Linked DNA regions of Iamia sp. SCSIO 61187. The protein of the gene in region 1 interacts with the protein of each later gene in a pairwise test. Links are inferred from orthologs where the notes say so. Each region holds a gene or a part of one and is shown in the gene's direction. Other genes may lie near its edges.

Region 1 (11,746 bases):
CCGGCCCGGGCTACCCTCGACGGGCGGACCGGTCCGGGCACCCCTTCCGGTCCGGGGGTGGGCGTAGGGTCCGGCCGTGACGAGACCACTCGTGATGGGCGTCGTGAACGTGACGCCGGACAGCTTCAGCGACGGCGGGCTGTACCTGGACCACGAGGCGGCGATCGCCCACGGGCGGGCCATGGCGGCGGCCGGCGTCGACGTGGTCGACGTCGGGGGCGAGTCCACCCGCCCGGGCGCCGAGCCGGTGCCGGTGACCGAGGAGGTCGATCGGGTCGTTCCCGTCGTCGCCGCCCTCAGCCCGCTCGTCCGGGTCTCGATCGACACCCGCCACGCCGAGGTCGCCGATCGGGCCGTCGCCGCGGGGGCGACGCTGGTCAACGACGTGTCGGCCACCCTCCACGAGGTCGCCGCGCACCACCACGTCGGCTGGGTGGCGATGCACATGCAGGGCGACCCGCGCACGATGCAGCGCGACCCCCGCTACGACGACGTGGTGGACGAGGTCCGCAGCTTCCTGGTCGCCCGGGCCGACGCCGCCGTCGCCGCCGGGGTCGGGGAGGTCTGGATCGACCCGGGCATCGGCTTCGGCAAGACGGTGGAGCACAACCTGGCCCTCCTCGCCCGGCTCGACGAGCTGGTGGCCACCGGCTTCCCGGTGCTGCTCGGGACCAGCCGGAAGCGGTTCCTGGGCCAGCTGCTCGCCACCGCCGACGGGGTGGCGGACCCGACCCCTCCCGACGACCGGCTGGAGGGGTCGCTGGCCACCGCGGTGTGGGGCTACCGGGCCGGGGCGAGGATGGTCCGCGCCCACGACGTGGACGCCACGCTGGCCGCGGCGAGGGCCGTTGCAGGCCTCTGACCAGCGCAGTCGCCCCCGAGGACGGATTGGGGCATGATCGGAGACGCTGCGCCGGACGAGGAAGGAACCCCCGCATGGGGATGAAGGGCAAGTGGGCCCAGGGCATCAAGCCCAGGAACTTCTCATGGGTCATCAAGGATCGCTTCGCCGTGTGCGAGCGCCCTGGTGGCTACGGCGCCAACCACCGGCGCGTCCGCCGCCAGGAGGAGATCATCTGGGTCCGGGAGCAGGGCTTCACCAAGGTGATCTCGCTCATCCCGGCCAGCCACAACCTCCACAGCTACACCGAGCTCGAGGTGGCCTGGCTGCACCGACCGCTGCGGAGCCACGACGAGCCGGCCCCGATCCTGTCGGAGCTGTTCCCCGAGATCGAGCGGCTGCTCGCCGACGGCGAGAAGCTCCTCATGCACGGCGACGAGCTGGGCGACCGCATCGCCGGCATCGTCGCCGCCTACGTGATCTGGAGCGGGCTGGTGCCCGAGGCCCCCAAGGCCACGATGCTCGTCGAGCGCATGCTCGCCCGCCAGATCGGCCCCGTCGGTCGCGAGCTGATCGCCCTCGCCCCCGAGCTCCCGGGTGCCCGTGCCTGACGGCGACCTGATCGAGCTGCGCGGCCTGACCGCCCTCGGGGTGTGCGGAGCCCTGCCCGAGGAGCAGGAGCGGGCCCAGCCCCTCGAGGTCGACCTCGCCATCCACGCCGACCTGGCCGCCGCCGGAGAGTCCGACGACCTCGACGACACCGTCGACTACGGCGCCGTGTGCGAGCTGGTGGAGCGGGTCGTCACGACCGAGCGGTTCCAGCTCCTGGAGCGGCTGGCGGCGCGCATCGCCGAGGTGGTCCTGTCCGACGACCGGGTCCTCGGCGTCACCGTCGCCGTGCGCAAGCTGCGGCCCCCGGTGGCCCAGATCGTGGACACGTCCGGGGTGCGCATCACGCGCACCCGCCAGGGGACCACCGCAGGGTGACCGGCGCCCGCCGCGTCCTGCTGGCGCTCGGCTCCAACCTCGGCGACCGGGCCGCGCACCTCAGCCGGGCGGTCGACGCCCTCGGCGACGAGGTCACCGCCGTGTCCGAGGTGTACGAGACCGCCCCGGTGGGCGGACCCGACCAGGGGCCGTACCTGAACGCCGTCGTGGCCCTGCGCACCGACCGCCCCGCCCGCGACCTGCTGGCCCGGGCCCACGAGCTGGAGGCGGCGGCCGAGCGGGTCCGGCTCGAGCGGTGGGGGCCCCGGACGCTCGACGTCGACGTGCTGTGGATCGACGGCGAGGAGGTCGACGAGCCCGACCTGGTCGTGCCCCACCCCCGCATGTTCGAGCGGGCCTTCGTCCTCGTGCCCCTCGCCGACGTGGCCCCCGACCTGGTGCCCGCCGACGGCCCTCCGGCCGAGGGCGTCGTCCGGTGGGGGTCCCTGGCGTCGGACGGACCGGTGGCGCCATGAGCGACGAGGCCCGTCGCCGGGTGATCCGGGTCGCGCTCGAGCGTCGCCCCGACATGGGGCTCGAGGACCTCCGCCGGACCCTGGCGCGCGTCGGCATCGAGGTCGACACCGAGACGCTCGTCGCCGACCTCGACACCATCGGGCACTCCCTGCGGATCGTGCCCGCCGGCCCGGCCCACCAACGGGTGCCGTCCGGGGCGCCGGTCCCCGACGACGCCGACGCCGACGGCGCAGCGCCGCGCCCCGCCGAGCCGGCGGGTGACGGCCGATCCCTCCTCGCTCGCCTCCGGCCCGGGCCGCTGCTGGTGGCGGCCGTCGTCGCCTTCGTCCTCGTCGTCGCCGGCATCCTCGTCCTGGGGGACGACGACGAGCCGACGGCCGACACCGGTCCGATCCCGACCACGATCCCGGTGGAGGAGGGCTCGCTGCCGGCCGAGACGACGGCGCCCCTCGCCCCCGCCGAGCCGGCCGACGACCCCGCCCTGACCGAGCCCGACGTCGCCCTCACCTTCGACGTGGACAGCGCCGTCCTGCCCCCGCCGAGCGAGGACGTCCCGTGGACCGCCTTCTCGGGCGACTTCGAGGTCGTCGACGGCCAGGCCGTCTCGACCGGCCCCGAGGCGATGGCGGTGGCGACGTTCCCGGTGCCCGGCTCCGAGACCCGGGCCCAGGTCACCCTGCCGACCGGGGGCGTCGGGGTGGGCCTCGCCTTCCTGACCGCCGACGGCGAGACCTACGCATGGGTCGTGATGCCGGACGACTCGACGGTGGTCCTCCACCGCCTGGGTGGAGCCGAGCCCGAGGTGATGGTCGACGCCCCGCTCCCGGCCATCTCGCCCGGCCTCCGGGTCGGGCTGAGCTCGGTGGGACCGCAGGTGGAGCTGCTGGCCAACGGCGCCGTGGTCGCCACCGTCGACGAGTTGGGACCGGTCAGCGCCGTGGGCCTGGCCGCCATCGACGGCGACGTCCCGGGCGCCTTCGACGACCTCGTCGTCCAGTACCCCTGACCCCGCCGGGCGGCGCCCCGTCGGTGGCGACCCGGCGCCGGATCGGAGCCGCCCTCTGGTCGAGGCGGGGTCGTCGGCTCCGTACGCTGGGCCCGTGCCCCCGCCTGCGCCTGCCCCCGCCGCCGTCCGCATCGTCGGTCGGGGCCGGGCCGGTGGCGCCCTCGCCGGCGCCCTGACCGCCGTCGGGTGGGACGTGGAGGTCGTGCCCGGGCGCGACGCGACCACCGCCGACGGCGTCGACCTGGTGGTGCTGGCCGTGCCCGACGACGCCGTCGCCGAGGTGGCCGCCGCCGTCGGGCCCGGGTCCGCCGTCGTCGCCCACCTGTCGGGGTCGCGAGGCCTCGACGTGCTGGGTCCCCACGCCCGCCCGGCGTCGATCCACCCCCTCGTGGCCCTCCCGACCGCAGCCCTCGGCGCCGAGCGGCTCCGGGCGGGGGCGTGGTTCGCGGTGGCGGGCGACGCGATCGCCGGCCGGGTCGTGCGTGCCCTCGGGGGGCGCGCCGTCGAGGTGCCCGACGAGCACCGGGCGGCGTACCACGCCGCCGCCTGCATCGCCTCGAACCACCTGGTGGCCCTGCTCGGCCAGGTCGAGCGGGTGGCGGCGCCGATCGGCGTCCCCCTCGAGGCCTACCTCGACCTGGCCCGGGCCACGGTCGACAACGTGGCCGCCCTCGGCCCGGCCGCGGCCCTCACCGGCCCGGCGGCCCGGGGCGACACCGCGACCCTCGACCGCCACCGCGCCGCCCTCGACCCGGCCGAACGGGCCGCCTACGAGGCCCTGGTCCACGAGGCCCGCCGCCTCGCCGGGCGGGTGTGATGGACGTCGTCACCACCATCGCCGAGGTCCGGTCCGCCACCGCCGCCGCCCGGGCCGGGGGTGCCACCGTCGGGTTCGTGCTGACCATGGGGTACCTGCACGAGGGCCACGTGTCGCTGATGGCCGCGGCCCGGGCCGAGTGCGACCTCGTCGCCGCCAGCATCTTCGTCAACCCGCTCCAGTTCGGGGCGGGGGAGGACCTCGACGCCTACCCCCGCGACCTGCCCCGGGACCTGGCCCTGGCCGAGGCGGCCGGCGTCGACCTGGTCTTCGCCCCGTCGGTCGAGGAGATGTACCCCCGGCCGATCCTCACGACGGTGGCGGTCGACGACGTCACCGCCCGCTTCGAGGGGGCCACCCGCCCCACCCACTTCGCCGGGGTGGCGACGGTCGTGGCCAAGCTGTTCTCGATCATGGGCCCGGGCCGCACCTACTTCGGCGAGAAGGACTGGCAGCAGGTGTGCGTCGTGCGACGCATGGCGGCCGACCTGTCGTTCCCGGTCGAGGTCGTCGCCTGCCCGACGCGGCGCGAGCCCGACGGGCTGGCCCGCTCCAGCCGCAACGTCTACCTGTCGGCCGAGGAGCGGGCGGCGGCCCCGGTGCTGCACCGGGCCCTCCGCCACGGCGCCGCCCGCATCGAGGCGGGCGAGCGCGACCCCGCGGCGGTAGAGGCGGCCATGGCCGAGGTGGTGGCCACCGAACCGCTGGTCCTGCTCGACTACGCCGCCGCCGTCGAGGCCGACACCCTGGTCTCGCCCGCCCGCCTCGAGGGTGAGGTGCGGCTGCTCGTCGCCGCCCGGGTCGGGACGCCCCGCCTCCTCGACAACGTCGGCGTCACGGTCCCCGCCTGACGAAGCCCGCTCGCCCGAGCCGGATCTCGGTGGCAGATGCGGGACGAGCGTCCGAGGTCTGCCACCGAGTTCGCCGGGGGTGGGGGAGCGGGGCAGGATGGGGGGGTTCCCACCCGGGGGCGACCGGTCCGCCGGCGTCCACCAGCCCAGGAGAACCTCACGTGCGACGACGGATGATGAAGTCGAAGATCCACCGCGCCACGGTGATCGACGCCGACCTGCACTACGTCGGCTCGATCACGGTGGACCGGGACCTCATGGACGCCGCCGACCTGGTCGAGTTCGAACAGGTCGCCGTGCTCGACATCGACAACGGCGCCCGCCTCGAGACCTACGTGATCGAGGGGCCCCGGGGCTCGGGCGCCATCTGCCTCAACGGGGCGGCCGCCCGGCTGGTGTCCCCCGGCGACCGGGTCATCGTCATCAGCTACGCCGACTACGAGGACGCCGAGCTCGACGCCTACGCCCCGCGCATCGTCCACGTCGACACCGCCAACGGCGTCGTCGACGAGGCGACGGCGCAACGCCTGGCCGACCTCACTTCCCCCGCCCCCCGCCGCTACGTCGAGGTGGAGCCCGACCTCGAAGCCAAGTCGCAGGCGGGACCGCGCGCCCGGTGACGGGGTGCTGCCGGGCCCCCTCCCGCCGAAGCGGCTTCGCCGCCGGCTCGGGCTGGCGCTGACCCCACGCACCTTCGGGGCTGCCGCCAGGCCCACCGGACCGGGGCGCGGGCGATCGACGAACCGTCACTGACTGGTAGACCGAGCGGTCATGGCTGCCGAGGAGCTCGACCTGCTGGTGCTGGGGAGCGGGGTGGCCGGGCTGTCCGCCGCGGTGCGCGCCGCCGACGTCCACAACATGCGGGTCGGGGTGCTGACCAAGGGAGAGCTGCCCCAGGCGACGACCCGGTGGGCCCAGGGCGGGGTGGCCGCCGTGCTGCACGACGACCCCGACTCCACCGACCTCCACCTGGCCGACACCCTCGCCTGCGGCGTCGGGCTGTGCGACACCGAGGCGGTCCGGGTGCTCGTCGACGAGGGGCCGGCCCGCGTGCTCGACCTCATCGCCCTGGGCGCCGCCTTCGACCGCGACCCCGACGGCAAGCTGCTCCTCGCCCGCGAGGGCGGGCACAGCCAGGCCCGCATCGTGCACGCCGGCGGCGCCGCCACCGGGTGGGAGGTCGAGCGGGCGCTGGTCGCCGCCGCCCAGCGGGGCACCTCGGCCCTGTACGAGCACCACTTCGCCGTCGACCTCGTCGTCGAGGGCGGGCGCTGCCGCGGCGTCACCGCCACCCGGGCCGACGGTTCGGAGCTCGTCGTGCGGGCGGCCAACGTCCTCGTGACCACCGGCGGGGCCGGCCAGCTCTACGCCGTCACCACCAACCCGCTGGAGGCGACCGGCGACGGCATCGCCATGGCCCTGCGGGCGGGCGTGGCCGTGGCCGACGTCGAGTTCGTGCAGTTCCACCCGACGGCGCTGCACCACGAGGCCATGCCCCGCCCCCTCCTGTCGGAGGCCCTCCGGGGCCACGGCGCCCTGCTGCGGGACGGCCGGGGCGAGCGCTTTGTCGACGAGCTCCAGCCGCGCGACGTCGTGTCCCGGGCCGAGCTGGAGGTGATGGTCTCGCAGGGGATCGACCACGTCTTCCTCGACGCCCGGCACCTCGAGGAGTTCGCCGCCCGCTTCCCGACGATCCACGCCGCCCTCCGGGAGGTCGGCCTCGACCCGACCCGCGACCTCCTGCCCGTCGCCCCGGCGGCCCACTACACCTGCGGGGGGATCGTCACCGACCTCGACGGCTCGTCGTCGCTGCCGGGCCTGTGGGCCGCGGGGGAGGCGTCGTGCACGGGTGTCCACGGGGCGAACCGGCTGGCGTCGAACTCGCTGCTCGAGGGGATGGTGTTCGGGCCCCGGGCGGTGGAGGCGATCGAGCGGGGCCAGGTCGGCGCCCACCCGACGGGGGCCATGCGGGCCGTCCTCGGGGGCGACCCGGAGGGCGGACCGGTCGGCCCGGGCACGATCGGCGGGGTGCTGCTGTCCCGACCGGCGGCGGTCCCCCCGGCCCCCGTCCCGCCGACCGAGCCGTGGGCCGACGTCCGCAACCGGCTCCAGCGGGCTCTGACCGCCGGAGCCGGGGTCGTGCGCGACGAGGCCTCGCTCGCCGACGCCGACCAGGTCGCCGTCGACGCCGCCGCGGCCGTCGCCGCCAGCGCCGCCGCCGGGCCGCTGTCGCCCGAGGCCCACGAGGTGGCCAACCTGGTCGACGTCGGCCGGGCCGTCATCGCCGCCGCCGTGTCCCGCACCGAGAGCCGCGGCGCCCACACCCGGCGGGACCACCCCGCCACGGACCCCGCCCAGCGCCACCGCCTCGTCCTCGTCTGAGGAGCCCGTCCTCCGCCGCCGGGCCGCCTCGGTTCTGTCGCGCTGAGCGCTCACCGATGAGCGCGTGCCGCGACAGAACCGTCCGGCCGTCGGGTCGTCGGGCGTCGTAGGCGAAGGCGGCGAACCGCCCGGGCTCGCGGCCCGGGTGGTTGAACCCGGCGAGGGCGTCGGCCCCGCCCCCGCCCAGCAGCCCGCCCGGCTGGGACCGCAGCCACCGGTAGAAGCCGGCCATGGAGAGGCCGGTCGTCGGGAGATCCGTGACCAGGGCCTCCAGCGGCTCACCCACCGCGGCGCCCCCCTCGCCCAGCTCGTCGAGGAAGCCGGGGATGCCCTCGACCCCGACGAGCCCGCCGGTGCGCTCGGGGTCGATCCAGTCCTGGCCGAACCACACGTTGACGTGCCCGAGGGTCGGGCTGGTCCACTCGAAGCCCCGGAGGGCGGATCCCGGACGCCCTCCCCTCTGCCACCGAGGTCACAGGGGAACGGAGTTGCGGTCGGGGGGCCGGGTCGGTTGGATGCCTGACGGCATGCTGGACGACGAGACCCCCGACCCGCGCTCCGTCGTCCGACGGGGGATGACCCTGCTCTGGCGGTCGGTCCGGACGCACCCCCGCCCGTTCATCGTGGCCGTGCTGGGCGCCGGGCTGTTCGCGGCGATGACGGTCGGCTCGACCATCGCCCTCGGGCGGGTCACCGACGACGTCATCGTCCCGGGTCTGGCCGAGGAGCGCGACGGCGGCACCTTCGGGCCCGTCGACGGCGGCACCGTCCTCGTCATCACCTGCGCCGTGGTGATGGTGGCCCTGGCCCGGGCCGCCGGCGTCGTCGCCCGTCGCTACTTCTGCAGCATGACGACCTTCCGCATGGGCGCCACCTGGCGGGAGGCCCTGGCCGACCGGTACCTCGACGCCCCCCTCCGCTTCCACGCCCGTCGGCCCGCGGGCCAGCTCATGGCCCACGCCGACAACGACGCCGTGAAGGCCATCGAGTTCATCAATCCGGCGCCGTTCTCCATGAGCGCGGTGGTGATCGGCGTGATCGCCTTCGCCCGGCTCCTGATGGTCGACTGGGTGCTCGCCCTGGTCGCTCTGGCCGTGTTCCCGACCCTGATGGTCGCCAACCGGATCTACACGTCCCGCGTCGAGCACCCGGCCGCCCGGGCCCAGGCCCGCTACGGCGACCTGGCGTCGGTGGCCCACGAGAGCTTCGACGGCGCCCTGGTGGTCAAGTCGCTCGGCCTGGCCGACCACGAGACGACGCGGGCCCGGCGGGCGGCCGGGGCGCTGCGCGACGAGCGGGTGCGGGTGGGCGAGCTGCGGGCCTGGTTCGAGCCCGGGCTGACGGCCCTGCCCAACCTCGGCGCCGTCGCCGTCCTCGGCCTGGGCGCCTGGCGCCTGTCGACCGGGGCGGTCAGCGAGGGGGGCATCGTCGAGGCCCTCGCCCTGTTCGCCGTGCTCACCACGCCGATGCGGGTGATGGGCTACCTGCTCGAGTCGATGCCGCCGTCGGTCGTGGCCGCCGCCCGCCTGGACGAGGTCCTGGCGCCCGACGACCGGGACCGCCACCCGGCCCGCGGGGCAGCGACGCTCCCCGCCGGCGCCCTGGCGGTCGAGGTCGACGGTGTCTCGTTCGCCCACGACCCGGCCACGCCGGTGCTCGCCGACCTGTCGTTCTCGATCGCCCCCGGTGAGGTGCTGGCCGTCGCCGGCGCCACCGCCGGGGGCAAGACCTCGCTGTGCCTGTGCCTGGCCGGCCTGCTCGAGCCCACCACCGGGCACGTGCGCCTCGGCGGCGTCGACGTGGCCGACCTCGACCCCGCCGAGCTGCCCGCCGCCGTGGGCGTGGTGTTCCAGGAGTCGTTCCTCTTCGCCGACACCGTGCGGGCCAACGTCCTGGCCGGGATGGACGAGGCGGCGCCGGACGTGGCCCGCACCACCGAGCTCGACGCCGCCGTGGGCGAGGCCCTCCGCCTGGCCCGGGCCGACGGGTTCGTGGCCGCCCTCCCCCTCGGGTTCGACACCGAGCTGGGCGAGCGGGGCATCACCCTCTCGGGCGGCCAGCGCCAGCGGCTGGCCCTGGCCCGGGCCCTGGTGCGCCGGCCCCGGCTGCTCATCCTCGACGACGCCACCAGCGCCATCGACCCGTCGGTCGAGGGCCAGATCCTCGCCGGGCTGGGTGAGGCCCTGGCCACCACCACCGTCGTGGTCGCCCACCGCGTCTCGACCATCCGCCTGGCCGACCGTGTCCTGTTCCTCGAGGCCGGGCGGGTCGCCGCCCTGGGACCCCACGACGAGCTGCTGGAGACCGTCCCCGCCTACGCCGCCCTGGTCCGGGCCTACGAGGCCGACGACGACCCCATCGACGACGACGCCACCGTCGCCTCCACGTTCGACAGAGGGCACCGATGAGCAGCCCGCTTCCGATCGAGGAGGGCCGGGACGAGGGCCACGCCCCCGACCCCGACGACGTCGACGCCATCGAGGGGGGCGCCGTCGTCGCCTTCCGCCGCATCGTCGGGGAGATGCCCGAGCTGCGCCACGGCGCCGGCCTCACCGCCCTCCTGGCCCTGGCCATCGCCGCCGGCCGGGTCACCGTCCCCGTCCTCCTCCAGCAGGTCCTCGACCGGGGCATCCTCGGCCCCGACGGGTACCGCCCGACGTTCATCGCCGTCGCCGTGGCCATCGCCGTGGTCGCCATCGCCGTGTTCTGGACCCTGGAGCGCATCGGGCTGGCCCGGCTGACCCGCGCCGCCGAGAGCGGCCTGGCCGGCGTGCGCGTCCGCACCTTCGACCACATCCACCGCCTCTCGGCCGCCGACCACACCGAGTCCCGCCGGGGCGTGCTCGTCTCCCGGGTCACCAGCGACGTCGAGACCCTCGCCCAGTTCTGGAGCTGGGGGGCCATGGTCTGGCTGAGCGCCACGGCGACGATCCTCGGCGTCGGCACCGTCATGGCCGTCTACTCGTGGCGGCTGACGCTCCTGGCGTTCGCCGTGTTCGTGCCCGTCACGGTCCTGCTGCGCCAGCTCCAGAAGGTCCAGCTGCGCCGGTGGGACGCGGTGCGCGACCGGGTCGGCGACACCCTCGGCGAGTTCTCCGAGGCCATCGGCGGCGCCCCGGTGATCCGGGCCTACGGTCTGGGCGACCGGGGCCGGCGCCGACTGCGCCACGCCGTCCAGCGCCAGTACCGGGCCGAGCTCGGCGCGGCCCGGGTCTTCGCCATCATGTTCCCCCTGTCGGACATCTTCGGCGCCATCGCGGTGGCGACCGTCGCCGCCGTCGGCGTCTGGCAGGGCCCGGCGTGGGGCCTCGACGCCGGCGAGCTCGTCGCCTTCGCCTTCCTCGTCACCCTGCTCACCCAGCCCATCGCCGACCTGGGCGAGGTCCTGGACCAGACCCAGAACGCGGCGGCCGGCGCCCGGAAGGTCCTGGGCACGCTCGACATCCCGCTCGACGTGGTCGAGCCCGACCCCGGCGTCGCCCTGCCCGAGGGCCCCCTCGGCGTGCGGGTCACCGACGTCGCCTTCGCCTACCGGGCGACCACCGGGGGCAACGGCCCGCTGGTGCTGGAGGACGTGTCGGTCGAGGTCGCGGCGGGCTCGTCGGTGGCCGTCGTCGGCCAGACCGGTTCGGGCAAGACCACCTTCGCCAGCCTCCTCGCCCGCCTCGCCGACCCCGTGGCCGGCACCATCGAGGTCGGTGGGCACGACCTGCGGACCGTCGCCCCGACGTCGCGCCTCCACCGCATCCGGATGGTCCCCCAGGACGGGTTCCTGTTCGCCACGACGGTGCGCGAGAACATCCGGTTCGGGCGGCTCGACGCCACCGACGACGACATCGACGCCGCCATCGACGACCTGGGCCTCAGCTGGTGGGTCGCCCGCCTGCCCCGGGGCCTCGACACCGAGGCGGGGGAGCGGGGCGACAACCTCTCCGTCGGCGAGCGCCAGCTGGTGGCCCTCGTCCGGGCCCAGGTGTCGGACCCCGGCCTGCTGGTCCTCGACGAGGCCACCTCCGCCGTCGACCCCGAGACCGAGCGGGCCCTGGCCGTGGCCCTCACCCGGATGGCGGCGGGCCGGACCACGGTGACCGTCGCCCACCGCCTGTCGACGGCGGAGCGGGCCGACCGGGTTCTGGTGTTCGACGCCGGCCGCCTGGTCGAGGAGGGCACCCACGACGCGCTGGTCGCCCTCGGAGGCGTCTACGCCGGCCTGCACCGCAGCTGGGTCGGCGGCACCCGCACGACGGCCTGACCGGTCGGCCCGCCCGCCGTTCCTGGGACGGATCGTGCGCCGTCAGGCCGGGATCGGTACCGGGAACAGACGCCGTCGCCGGCCTGCCCGTTCCTGGTGCGGATCGTGCGCTGTCAGGCCGGGATCGGTACCG
Region 2 (11,814 bases), 860 kb from region 1 along the record:
GGCCAGCTCGATCGGCTCGGTGATCTTGGCGAGGTGGGTCTTCAGCTGGGTGGCGATGGGCGCGTCGAGCACAGGGGTTCTCCGGGGAGCGGGTGAGCGGGTGGGCGGGCGAACCCGGTTCTGTCAACCCTCATGGGCCGTAGAGGCGCATGAGGGTTGACAGAACGGGTGGGGTGGGTCAGATCTTGCCGACGAGGTCGAGGGAGGGGGCCAGGGTGTCCTCGCCCTCCTCCCACTTCGCCGGGCAGACCTCGCCCGGGTGCTCCCGGACGTACTGGGCGGCGCGGACCTTGCGGATGAGCTCCACGGCGTTGCGGCCGATGCCCTCGGCGGTGGTCTCGGTGAACTGGATGACACCGTCGGGGTCGATCAGGAAGGTGCCCCGGTCGGCCAGGCCCTGGCCCTCGCGGAGGACCTCGAAGTTCTGGCTGATCACCGTGGTCGGGTCGGCGATCATCGGGTACTCGATCTTGGCGATCGTGTCCGAGGTGTCGTGCCAGGCCTTGTGGGTGAAGTGGGTGTCGGTGGAGACCGAGTAGATCTCCACACCGAGCTCCTTGAAGGTGCCGTAGTTGTCGGCCAGGTCACCCAGCTCGGTCGGGCACACGAAGGTGAAGTCGGCCGGGTAGAAGAAGACGACCGACCACTTGCCCTTGAGGTCGGCGTCGCTGACGTCGACGAACTCCCCGTTGTGGTAGGCGGTGGCGGTGAACGGCTTGATCTCGGTGTTGACGAGGGACACGGTGCAGCTCTCTCTCGTGGTGCAGGGGACGTGAGACCGTCACCGTAGAGGCTTCTGACCTCGATACATAGGTATTGTCGATCGTTGTTTCCGAACCGTTCGATAGGAACTATCAATGTGACATGCGGCCCACCGTGGCGCCGGTCGATCGACGGGGTCGATCGGCGCCTCAGGTCGTCGGGCCGTCGCCGCCCCGCCCGTCGAGCCCGCCGCGGGCGGCGAGCAGATCGCCCAGGCGGTGGATGGTGAGGCGGCCGGTGCCACGAGCGAGCGGGCCCCGGCCGCGCCGGGCGAGGGCGGAGAGGCCGGCCTCGGCGACCCCGTCGGGGGGGTCGGCCAGGAGGTCGGCCACGGCGGAGGCGATGGCGTCGGTGGAGGTGCGGATGGTCTGCAGGAGCTCCAGGACCGCCTCGGGGGAGAACCCGGCCTCGATGACGTCGATCGCCAGCTGGAGCAGCGACGGGCTGTTCACGCAGAGGCGGTCGCCGTCGAGCCGGCCGACGACCCCGGTGGCGATCAGCTCGTCGACCCGGGACGGCACCAGGGCGGGGAGCACCGCCTCCAGCTGCCCGACCGTGGCCGCGGCGCCGGGTTCGTCGATGGCGTCCAGCGCGCCCGGCTCCAGCCCCAGGACCTCGGCCAGGCCGGCGCCCTCCGACCACGACGCCAGCAGGTCGCTGATGCCGGCGAGCGAGTAGCCCCGCTCCTGGAGCCGACCGATCAGGCGGAGCCGGTCCAGGTGGGTCGACCGGTAGACGCCGAGGCGGCCGTGCCGCTCGGGGCGGGGGAGGAGGCCGAGGGTCTGGTACTGCCGGATCGTGCGGCTCGGCACCCCGGACGCGGCCGCCAGCTGGTCGATCGAGAGCCCGTCGTCGTCGGGCCCGGTCGCCTGGTCCACCATGCCCTCGACTCTACCGGCATCGAGCGTTACAGTGTTCACTGTCATGGAGGATGCCGACACCACCGCCGCCCCGCTGGCCGCCGCCCTGCTCGGGGCCCTGGCCCGCACCACGGGCGCGGACCTCGCCTACGCCGGGCCCCCGACCCGCTTGGCCGGCGGGTTCTGGGCCGACCTCCTCGCCTTCGAGCTGGCCGACCCGCCGGCGGGCTGGGAGGGACGGCTGGTGGCGCGGATCATGCCCGACCCCGACACCGCGGCGAAGGAGACGATCGTCCAGGCCGAGGTGGCGGCCCAGGGCTTCCCGACCCCGAGGGTCCGGGGCGCGGGCGACGCCCACCCCGGCGTCGACGGGCGCGCCTTCCTGGTGATGGACCACGTCGACGGCCGGCCGCTCCTCGGTGGCCTCTCCGGCGCCGCCGCCCTCACCACCCTCCCATCGGTGGTCCGGCGCCTGCCCACTCTCCTGGGAGGGGTCATGGCGGACCTGCACCGCCTCGACGTCGCCCCGGTGCAGCAGCGCCTGGCCGGCGTGGGTCGCACCGAGAGCGGGAGCGAGGCCATCGTCGTCGGGCTCCGGTCCGTCGCCCTCGCCGCCGACCGGCCCGACCTGGTCGCCGCCGCGGACTGGCTCCTCACCCACCCCCCGCCGCCCGGTCCGCTCGTGGTGTGCCACGGCGACCTCCACCCCTTCAACGTCCTGGTCGACGACCAGGGGAAGGCGTCGGTGATCGACTGGTCGGTCGCGGTCATCGCCCCGGCCGCCTTCGACCTGGCCTTCACCTCCGTGCTCCTGTCCGAGCCACCCCTGGTGGTGCCGGGCCCGGTCCGACCCCTGCTGCGCGGCGCCGGCCGGGCCCTCTCGCGCCGGTTCCTCCGCTCGTACCGGGCCCACGGCGGCACGGTCGACAGGGAGGCGCTCGCATGGCATGGCGGCGTCGTCTGCCTCCGGGCCCTCACCGAGGTGGCGGGATGGTCGACGCTCGACGACCGGCGCGGCCACCCCTGGGTCATCTCCGGCGCCCGCTTCGCCCGCCGTCTCGGGCGCCTCACCGGTGCGACGGTGCGATCACGCTCGCGGCACCAGGTGCCGCCGACGGCGGTGGGCCGCACCGCACGGGGCTGAACGCGCCCCGGGTCGATCAGCTCCCGGCGAGGAGCCGGCGGCACATCACCGTTCTGACACCGCTGCCGGACACCGATGTCGCCTGGCGCGAACAGAACGACCGTCGAGGCGGCCATCGCCGTTCTGACACCGCTCTCGGCCAGGGGTGTCGCCTGGCGCGAACAGAACCGAGGATGGCGACGGAGGTCGTTCCGACGAGCGTGACCGCACCAACCGGCTTCCTGGCCACGCCCATCCGCTCGCGCTCCTGGGACGAACCGTCGGCCTCGGCCGGCGCAGGCGCTCGGTAGCCTCGGCCCGTGCGCGCCAGCTCGGCCTCGGCGATCGACCTCCGCCCCGTCGGACGGGTCGAGTCGCCCCTCACCGACCCGGCCCAGGCCCCGCGCCAGGGCGACGAGGGCGCCCCGGACGCCTGGCTCGTCGTCGACGCCGGCTACGCCGAGGCCGCCCACGACCTCGCCGTGGGCGACGAGCTCGTCGTCCTCACCTGGCTCGACCGGGCACGCCGAGACGTCCAGGTGACCCAGCCCCGAGGTGACCCCTTCGCCCCCCTGACCGGTGTCTTCGCCACCCGCTCGCCCGACAGGCCCAACCCCATCGGTCTCCACGAGGTGCGGGTGCTGGCCGTCGACGGGCTCCGGATCCAGGTCAGCGGGCTCGAGGCCGTCGACGGGACCCCCGTCGTCGACATCAAGCCCCGGCTCGGCCCCGTCGGAGAGCGCTGACGACGCCCCCACGAGCCCGTGGGCGGTTTCGGATCGTCACCTGGGGGGAGGCGGGCGTCGTGATCAGCGTGACCCAGCGATGTGGCCGGTGCGGCCAGCAGGTACCCGTCGACCGGGAGTGCCGCTCGTGCACCCCGTCGCCCCCGATCGTCGTGCGGGGCATGGCCCGGCTGGCCACCGCCGGCTTGGGCGCGGTGGCGCTCGTGGCCGCGGTCATGAACAGCAGCACCTGACCCGCACGCCGACCTCCGCCGGACGTCGTCCGGCGGTCGGGCTCAGCCCTGGGCCTCGAAGCACTCCTGGTTCAAAGTGTCGAGCTCGTCGCGCCGCTCGTTGCCCAGCTCGTCCTCGGTGGCCGCCCGGTAGATCCGGTTGACCTCGGCCTGGTCGTAGTCCTCGAAGATGCGGTCGGTCAGGCAGGCCGCCACGTCCTCGGGCACCTCGGTGCGCTCCACCAGGTCGGCCTGGAACTGTGCCTTGCTCACGTCGCCGTCCTCGCCGCACGCGCCCAGGGCCAGGGCGGCCACGACGGCGAGGGCAGCGGCGAGGGGGCGGGGTGAGACGAGTCGGGGCACCGGGGGCTCCTGGTGGGTGACGGGGTCGGAAGCGAGGATACGGCCCCACCCCCCGCCGCCGGCCACCCGGGTCGTCCGCCTCCTGGACGGTTGTCCAGGTAGGGTGCGGCTGCCCTGCGTCCGAGACGAGAGGATCCACCCATGCGCGTCGTCGTCGACTACGACCTGTGCGAGAGCAACGCGGTCTGCATGGCCGTCGCCCCCGAAGTGTTCGAGGTCCGAGATGACGACTTCCTCTACGTGCTGGACGAGACCCCGCCCGAGGAGCTGCGCAGCAAGGTCGAGGAGGCCGTGGTCCGCTGCCCGAAGCAGGCGATCCGCCTCGAGGACTGAGCGCCCGACCCGGGCGGGGCGGTGACGGCGATGCGTGACGTCGTCGTCGTCGGCGCGTCCCTCGCCGGCCTCCACGCCGCCCGGGCCCTGCGCCGCAACGGCTTCGACGGGACGCTGACGATCGTCGGCGACGAGCCCCACCAGCCCTACGACCGCCCGCCGATGTCGAAGCAGGTCCTGGCCGGGACCTGGGACGCCGGGCGCACCGGCCTCCTGACCGAGCGCGACGCCGACCTCGACCTCCGGTGGACGCTCGGTCGGTCGGCCACCCGCCTCGACGTCGGCGCCCGCACCGTCGCCCTCGACGACGGCACCGCGCTCGCCTACGACGGGCTCGTCATCGCCACCGGCGCCGCGCCCCGGCGCCTCCCCGGCACCGAGTCGTTCGCCGGCGTCCACGTCCTGCGCACCCTCGACGACGCCCTGGCCCTGCGGGCCGACCTCGACGCCGCCCCGGCGCGCGTCGTCGTGGTCGGCGCCGGGTTCATCGGCGCCGAGGTGGCCGCCACCGCCCGGGGCCGGGGGCTGGCCGTCACCATGGTCGAGCCGCTGCCGGTGCCGCTCGGCCGGGTGCTCGGCGGGGAGGTGGCCGAGACGGTCGCCGCCGTCCACCGCGACCAGGGCGTCGACCTCCGCCTCGGCGTCGCCGTCGACGCCGTCGAGGGTGGGGACCGCGTCGAACGGGTCCGCCTGACCGACGGGTCGGTCATCGCCTGCGACGTCCTCGTGGTCGGCATCGGCGTCGTGCCCAGCACCGGGTGGCTCGAGGGATCGACCCTCCCGGTGGCCGACGGGGTGGTCGCCGACGCCACCTGCCGGGTCGCCCCCGGCATCGTCGCCGCGGGGGACGTCGCCCGCTGGAGCCACCCCGTCCACGGCGACATCCGCGTCGAGCACTGGGACCACGCCATCGCCCAGGGCGGCCACGCCGCCGAGACCCTCCTCGCCGGCGACGGCGCCCGCCCCTTCGCCCCGGTGCCGTGGTTCTGGTCCGACCAGTACGACCGCAAGATCATGCTGGCCGGCCGCCCCGCCGGCGCCGACGAGGTGCGGGTGGTCGACGGCAGCCTGGCCGAACGGCGCTTCGTCGCCCTCTACCGCCGCGGCGACCAGGTCGTCGCCGCCCTGGGCATGAACCGGCCCGCCCCCCTCGCCCGCTGGCGCCTGCGCCTGGCCGACGGCGTCGGCTGGGACGAGGCCACCGCGCCCGCCGAGGCGTGAGCGGGGACCCGGCCGCCGAGCTGGTCGAGGAGGTCGACGCCGCCGGGCGCGTCCTCGGCGTCGTCACCCGGGCCGAGGTGCGCCGGCGTCGGGTCCGGCACCGCACCGTCTTCGTCGCCGTGCTCGACGCGCCCGGCGCCCGCCTGCTCGTCCACCGCCGGGCGGCGTGGAAGGACGTGTGGCCCGGCCGCTGGGACCTGGCCTTCGGCGGGATCTGCGCCGTCGGCGAGAGCGCGCGCGACGCGGCCGTCCGCGAGCTGGCCGAGGAGGCGGGCCTAGGCTCGCCCCTCGCCCTGGTCGGGGAGGGCACCTACGAGGACGCCGACGTCGCCGAGGTCGCGACCATCTTCACGACCCGCACCGACGACCCGCCGACGTGCCCCGACGGCGAGGTCGTCGAGGTGGCGTGGGTCGCGGTCGAGGACCTCGGTCGCTGGGTGGCCGAGCACCCGGTCTGCCCCGACAGCGTCGCCCTGGTGCTGCCCCCCGTGGCTCCGTCCTAGGGTGCTCGGCGCCATGACCGGCCCTGCCCTCGTCCTCCTCCTGCTCGCCGCGCCCGTCGCCCTCGTCAACTGGGTGGGGGTGGCGCGCGACGACCGCCGGCTCGTGTGGGCGGCCAAGCCGACCACGCTCGTGCTCCTCGTGCTGGCGGCGGTGGCCCTCGACGCCGATGACCCGACGGTGCGGGTCTGGTTCGTGATCGGCCTGCTGCTGTCGCTGGCCGGCGACGTCTTCTTGATGATCCCCGACGACACCGACCTCCCGGTGCCTCCGTTCCTCCTCGGCCTGGGCGCCTTCCTCCTCGGTCACGTCGCCTACGTGGTCGGCATGGCCAGCGACCTCGACTCGTGGGGCTTCGTGATGGTCGGCCTGCTGGTGGTCGCCGCCGTGGGCGCCCTCGTCGCCCCCCGCGTCGTGGCCGGCGTGCGGGAGGCGAGCCCCGAGCTCACCGGCCCGGTGCTGGCCTACATGGCCGTGATCTCGACCATGGTCGTGTTCGCCTTCGGCCGGGGCTCGATCGTCGGGATCCTCGGCGCCCTGTCCTTCTGGACCTCCGACGCCATCTTGGCCTGGAACCGCTTCGTCACCCCGTCCCGCCTGCTCCAGGTCGCCGTCATGGTCACGTACCACCTGGCCCAGCTCGGCCTCGTCCTGAGCCTCGTCGGATGATCCGGAGGTACCGGCCGGCCTCGCTGGGCGTCCACCTGGCGCCGGCTCGGCCTCGTCCTGAGCCTCGTCGGATGACTCGGAGGTGCCGGGGCATCCGGCCGGCCTCTCCGGGCGTCCACCTGGCGCGGCTCGGCCTCGTGCCCTCGATCGTGGGCTGACCCGTGCGGGCCCGGATGGCGACCCTCGTCGTGCTCGGCGTGCTGGCCGGCTGCGGGAAGCCGGCCGTGCTCGACGTCGACCGGTCCGAGGTGCGCATCCGGGAGCGCCTGGCCGAGACCTACGACGTCACCGTCGACACCGTGACCTGCCCCGACGAGGTCGAGGTGGAGGAGGGGGCGACCTTCACCTGCCGGGCCGAGGTCGGCGACGGGCGGGTCGAGGTCGACGTCCGCCAGACCGACGGTGAGGGGACGCTGGAGGTCGAGGCCCGGGCCGCGATCCTCTCCACGCCCCGCGTCGAGGCCGACATCGCCGCCACGCTCGCCGACCGCTTCGCGCGCGACGACGTGACGGTGACGTGCGACGGGCCCGCAGTGCGGATCGAGGAGCCCGAGGCCACCTTCGCCTGCGAGGCGGTCGACGGCGACGAGACCCGGGAGGTCGAGGTCCGCGTGCGCGACGCCCGCGGCGCCCTCGCCTACACCCTGCGCTGAGCCCTCAGGTGAGGTCCACGGTCGATGCCGCTCCGGTCGGCTCGACCGGGGGTGGGGCCGTGCCGATCTCGATGCGGTCCCGGCCGCGGTCCTTGGCCACGTAGACGGCGTCGTCCGCCGCGACCATCAGGGCGTCGGGGTCGACGCCGGCGTCCACCGTGACGATGCCGGCCGAGAACGTCTGCTCCATCGGGGTCCGCCTGGCCATCCGGCTGATCACCGAGATGGCGTCCTCGGTGCCCGTCTCGGGCATGAGGACGGCGAACTCCTCGCCGCCCCACCGGGCCAGGACGTCGGAGGTCCGGAGCGCTCCCGTCCAGGCGCTCGTCGCCGCCTTCAGGAGCTGGTCGCCCACGAGGTGCCCGTGGGCGTCGTTGAACCGCTTGAACCGGTCGAGGTCGAGGACGGCGACCGAGAGGGGGCGCCCCGTCCGCGCCGCCCGGGCCAGCTCGCGGGTGAGGTGGTCGTCCCACCCCCGGCGGTTGAGCAGGCCGGTGAGGGGATCCTGCCGGGTCATGGTCTCGAGCCGCTCGACCAGCTCGGCCCGGTCGACGATGGCGGCGGCCTCGTCGGCGAGCAGCGGCAGCGAGTAGGAGGCGAGGGCGGGGACGCGGCGGCGCGGCTCGGCCCAGCCGACCGCGAGGTCGATCGTGGCGCGACCGCCGGGGCTGATGCCGGGCTGGTGCACCCAGGCGCGGACCCCGAGGGCGGCCGACACGCCGCCCCGCGTCGCCCCGTCGGCGTCGACGTCGAGGATGACCTGGGTGCGGGCGCTCTCGAGGGCCCGCCGCACCGCGGGGGGGACGAGGTCGGCCGTGAGCGTCACGAGGGGCACCGCCCGCCCGGCGGAGGCCGTGACCGTGATCCCCCGCTCGGCCGGCTCCAGGAGCACGGCCAGGTCCGCCCCCGTCAGCTCGAGGGCGAGCTGGCACACGTCGCTGCGGGAGTCGTGGTGCGCGGCGGCCCGGCCCAGTCGCGCCACCCGATCGACCGCCCACCGCTCCTGGGTCGTCCGCCGGACGAGCTCGTGCACGACGATGCCGATGACGGCGGCGACGAGGCTGAACATGAGGGCCTTGCGCCACTCCGAGCCCGGGTACTCGTCGCCGCCCACGGTGACGATGGGGACGATCGCGGTCAGGACCGACATCACGAGCGTGACGGCGATCTGGGGCCGGCTGCCGTAGGCCGCCTGCCACATGACCACCAGGAGGAGCATGAACAAGAAGCCCGACCGACCACCGCCCGTCGCGTCACGGACGAGGCCGACGTTGGTGCAGTAGATCGCCACGATGCCCAGGCGAGGCCAGTCGGGCAGGCGCTCCCACGGCACGAAGACGATGAGGGCACCGCACCCTGCGAACCCCAGGAACGCCAGGGCGATGGCACCGAAGCGCCCGGGCTCGCCCGGGGGGAGGGCGACGACCACGAGGGCGGCGGCCACGAGGGCGAGGAAGGGGAGCACCCGTCGCTGCCGGCTGGCGCGCGTCGACTCGGGCTCCCAGGGGCGGGTGTTGGTGCGGGTGGTCGAGGAGGTGGGAGCCACGGGGGGAGGGAGGGTCGCCGGACGCCACGTCCCTGACATGGCACGTCGGGGTGATGGGCACACCCCTCCGATGGACTACCCGTCGGTCACGACGGCCCGTCCTTGAGGGCCGAGGCCAGGTCGCCGGCGACCCGGCCGCGCAGGGCCACCCCCGCCCGCATCCGCTCCCGGTGCTGGGCGATGGGCTTGTCGCCCTGGGGGACGGGGTGCTCGGCCAGGAAGCCCTCGACGGCATGGGCCAGGGCGGGGTCGGTCACGGACCGGATCCCCTCCAGCAGGCGGCTGATGCTGTTGGACGGGAACCGGGCCAGGGCCTCGTCCCAGTGGGCGGTCAGGAAGTCCCACGTCCGCCGGGCCTGGGTGCGGTTGGCGATCGCCCGCCGGATCACGAAGGGAGCGTCCTGGGTGCGGACGTCGTCGGTGAGGCACATGGCCAGGAAGGCGTCGTTCTCGGCGTCGCCGGGGAAGTCGGCCAGGACACCCAGGTAGCGCAGGCGCTCCTGCGGGGTGGCGCCGGTGGCCGAGCGCTGGCGGAAGGCGGCGAAGCGCTCGGCGCCGCCCTCGGCGGCGAGGACCCGGAGGGCGGCGTCGAACAGGTCCGTGTCGACCTCCTCGCCCTCGTCGGCCCGGGCCAGCAGGGCCTGGGCCCGGGCGCGGGTCTCGGGGTCGGCACCGGTGGTCCCCAGGGCCGTGACGAGCGCGCCCCGCAGTGCCGCGGTCCGGTCGGGCTCCCCGGCGACGGGGTCGAGGCCGACGCGGCGCAGCGCGGGGCCGGCGAAGGCGCGCACCCAGGTCTGGAGGTGCGGGCGGGTGTCGTCGTCGACCAGCCGGTCGAGGGCGCTCACGACGCCGAGGACGCGCTGCCACACCGACAGGTCGGTCTCGTCGGCGTAGCCGCGCAGGAGCTCGAGGACCTCGCCGATCCCGATCGTCCCGGCGAGCAGCGACGCCCAGGCGTCGTCGATCAGGGCGTAGCGCTCGACGGCGGAGATGCCCGGGGCCCGAGCGGCGGCGGCCAGCCCGGCGGCGTCGTAACGGACCCGGAAGAACCCGGACCCGCCGCTGTTGGTGATGACCCACGCCGGCGGGGTGGCGAGGGTGACCTCGGCCGTGGTGCCCTCGACCAGGACGCGCTCGAGGGTGACGCTCGACGTGGTGGCCTCCGCCCCGGGCGCCCACCGGACCAGCACGGGCACGACCCACCGGGTGGCGTCGTCCCCGGAGCCGTCACCGGTGTCGTACAGGAACCGCTGCTGGGTCAGCCGCAGGGTCGCGGTCTCGCCCTCCGGCTCGACGGTGACCGCCAGCTCCGGGTGTCCGCCCTGGAAGATCCAGCTGTCCATGATCCGCCGCACCGGCTCGCCGGTGGCCTCCTCGATGGCGTCCCACAGGTCGGTGGTCACCGTGTTCCCGTGGGCGTGGCGGCTGATGTAGAGGCGGATGCCGTCGCGGAAGCGGTCCTCGCCGAGGTACTGCTCGAGCATGCGGACGACGGCGGCGCCCTTCTCGTAGGTGAGGACGTCGAACATGCCCTCGGCGTCGGCCGGGGAGACGACCTCGAACTCGATGGGCCGGGTCGTGGTGAGGGCGTCGGTGTCGTAGGCGGCGGTGCGCGAGATCCCGAAGTCCGTCCACCGGTCCCACTCGGGTCGGAAGGCGTCGGTGCAGCGCATCTCCATGAACGTGGCGAAGGCCTCGTTGAGCCAGATGCCCTCCCACCACGCCATGGTCACCAGGTCGCCGAACCACATGTGGGCGATCTCGTGGTGGATGACGTCGGCGACCCGCTGGAGCTCGGACTGGGTCGACCGCTCGGGATCGACGATGAGGAGGGCGTCGCGGAAGGTGACGCACCCGAGGTTCTCCATGGCCCCGAAGGCGAAGTCGGGCACGGCGACCAGGTCGAGCTTGTCGGCCGGGTACGGCACGCCGAAGTACTCGGTGAAGTACCGGAGGGCGAAGGCGCCCGACTCGAGGGCGAACGCCGTGAGGTCGGCCTGGCCGGCACGGTGGACGATGCGGAGGGGCACGCCGTCGACGTCGATCGGGTCGGTGGCCTCCAGCGGGCCGACGACGAAGGCCACGAGGTAGGTCGACATGAGCATCGACTCGGCGAAGGTGACGCGGTGGCGGCCGTCCTCGATCGGCTCGCGGCCGGCCTCGGCGGCGTTGCTCACCGCGAAGAGGTCCTCGGGCACGTCGAGGGTGATGGCGAAGGTGGCCTTGAGGTCGGGCTCGTCCCAGCACGGGAACGCCCGGCGGGCGTCGGTGGCCTCGAACTGGGTCGTGGCGATCACCCGGTCGGTGCCGTCGTCGTCGGTGAACGTCGACCGGTAGAAGCCCCTCAGCTTGTCGTTGAGGATCCCCCGGAACGCGAGGTGGACGATGGCCGGCCCGGCGGCCAGGGGCCCACCGTCGACGGCGAGCGTGGCCCGCTCGTGCTCCTCGTCGAGGGTCACGGTGACGTCCCGGCGTGCGCCGCCGACCTCGAGCCACGCCTCGTCGACCTCGAGCTCGATGGCGTTGAGCACCACCTCGGCCGTGGGCTCCTGGACCTCGACCTCGATGGCCACCGTCCCGGCGAAGGTGGCGGCTTCGAGGTCCGGCGCCAACCGGAGGTCGTAGCGGCGGGGGAGGACGGTGCGGGGGAGGCGGTGCGGGTTGGTCTCGGCCACCGGCCGACCCTACCGGCGGTCCCCGCGCCGCGGCGTCGGGTCCAGCCCGGCTCGGTGGTCGTGGAGGCGTTGCCCCCCGGGCCGTTCTGAGCCACCGATCGGCCATCGGTGGCCGATCCCTGCCTCACAGGCGACCCAGGCGTGCGGCTA

Evidence for each region.
Region 2: the proteins of panC (region 1) and HC251_RS16475 interact in binary tests that used the Escherichia coli proteins (3 or more experiments, as listed by UniProt). The link is inferred for Iamia sp. SCSIO 61187 from one-to-one orthologs.

Annotation. Positions count from the first base shown.
Region 1 is NZ_CP050948.1:4,313,654-4,325,399, reverse strand. The notes cover bases 3,126-6,053. They hold panC (pantoate--beta-alanine ligase), read left to right. Parts: upstream 3,126-4,127; coding sequence 4,128-4,979; downstream 4,980-6,053. Other genes in these bases: nadB (L-aspartate oxidase), read left to right, coding at 5,751-6,053; panD (aspartate 1-decarboxylase), read left to right, coding at 5,141-5,599; HC251_RS20765 (DUF2520 domain-containing protein), read left to right, coding at 3,406-4,128; HC251_RS20770 (hypothetical protein), read left to right, coding at 3,126-3,311. Also shown: folP (dihydropteroate synthase), read left to right, coding at 77-862; HC251_RS20785 (hypothetical protein), read left to right, coding at 937-1,452; folB (dihydroneopterin aldolase), read left to right, coding at 1,445-1,828; folK (2-amino-4-hydroxy-6-hydroxymethyldihydropteridine diphosphokinase), read left to right, coding at 1,825-2,304; more of HC251_RS20770, read left to right, coding at 2,301-3,125; more of nadB, read left to right, coding at 6,054-7,361; HC251_RS20745 (ABC transporter ATP-binding protein), read left to right, coding at 7,889-9,769; HC251_RS20740 (ABC transporter ATP-binding protein), read left to right, coding at 9,766-11,613. UniProt on the Escherichia coli protein: Catalyzes the condensation of pantoate with beta-alanine in an ATP-dependent reaction via a pantoyl-adenylate intermediate.
Region 2 is NZ_CP050948.1:3,452,322-3,464,135, reverse strand. The notes cover bases 4,374-7,369. They hold HC251_RS16475 (NUDIX domain-containing protein), read left to right. Parts: upstream 4,374-5,616; coding sequence 5,617-6,123; downstream 6,124-7,369. Other genes in these bases: HC251_RS16465 (DUF4333 domain-containing protein), read left to right, coding at 6,964-7,369; HC251_RS16470 (lysoplasmalogenase), read left to right, coding at 6,137-6,790; HC251_RS16480 (NAD(P)/FAD-dependent oxidoreductase), read left to right, coding at 4,430-5,620; HC251_RS16485 (ferredoxin), read left to right, coding at 4,374-4,399. In the rest of the region: ahpF (alkyl hydroperoxide reductase subunit F), read right to left, coding at 1-72; ahpC (alkyl hydroperoxide reductase subunit C), read right to left, coding at 179-742; HC251_RS16510 (MerR family transcriptional regulator), read right to left, coding at 912-1,643; HC251_RS16505 (phosphotransferase), read left to right, coding at 1,687-2,766; tsaA (tRNA (N6-threonylcarbamoyladenosine(37)-N6)-methyltransferase TrmO), read left to right, coding at 3,066-3,491; HC251_RS16495 (hypothetical protein), read left to right, coding at 3,551-3,724; HC251_RS16490 (hypothetical protein), read right to left, coding at 3,767-4,066; more of HC251_RS16485, read left to right, coding at 4,208-4,373; more of HC251_RS16465, read left to right, coding at 7,370-7,443; HC251_RS16460 (GGDEF domain-containing protein), read right to left, coding at 7,448-8,989; HC251_RS16455 (M1 family metallopeptidase), read right to left, coding at 9,076-11,664; HC251_RS16450 (enoyl-CoA hydratase/isomerase family protein), read right to left, coding at 11,812-11,814.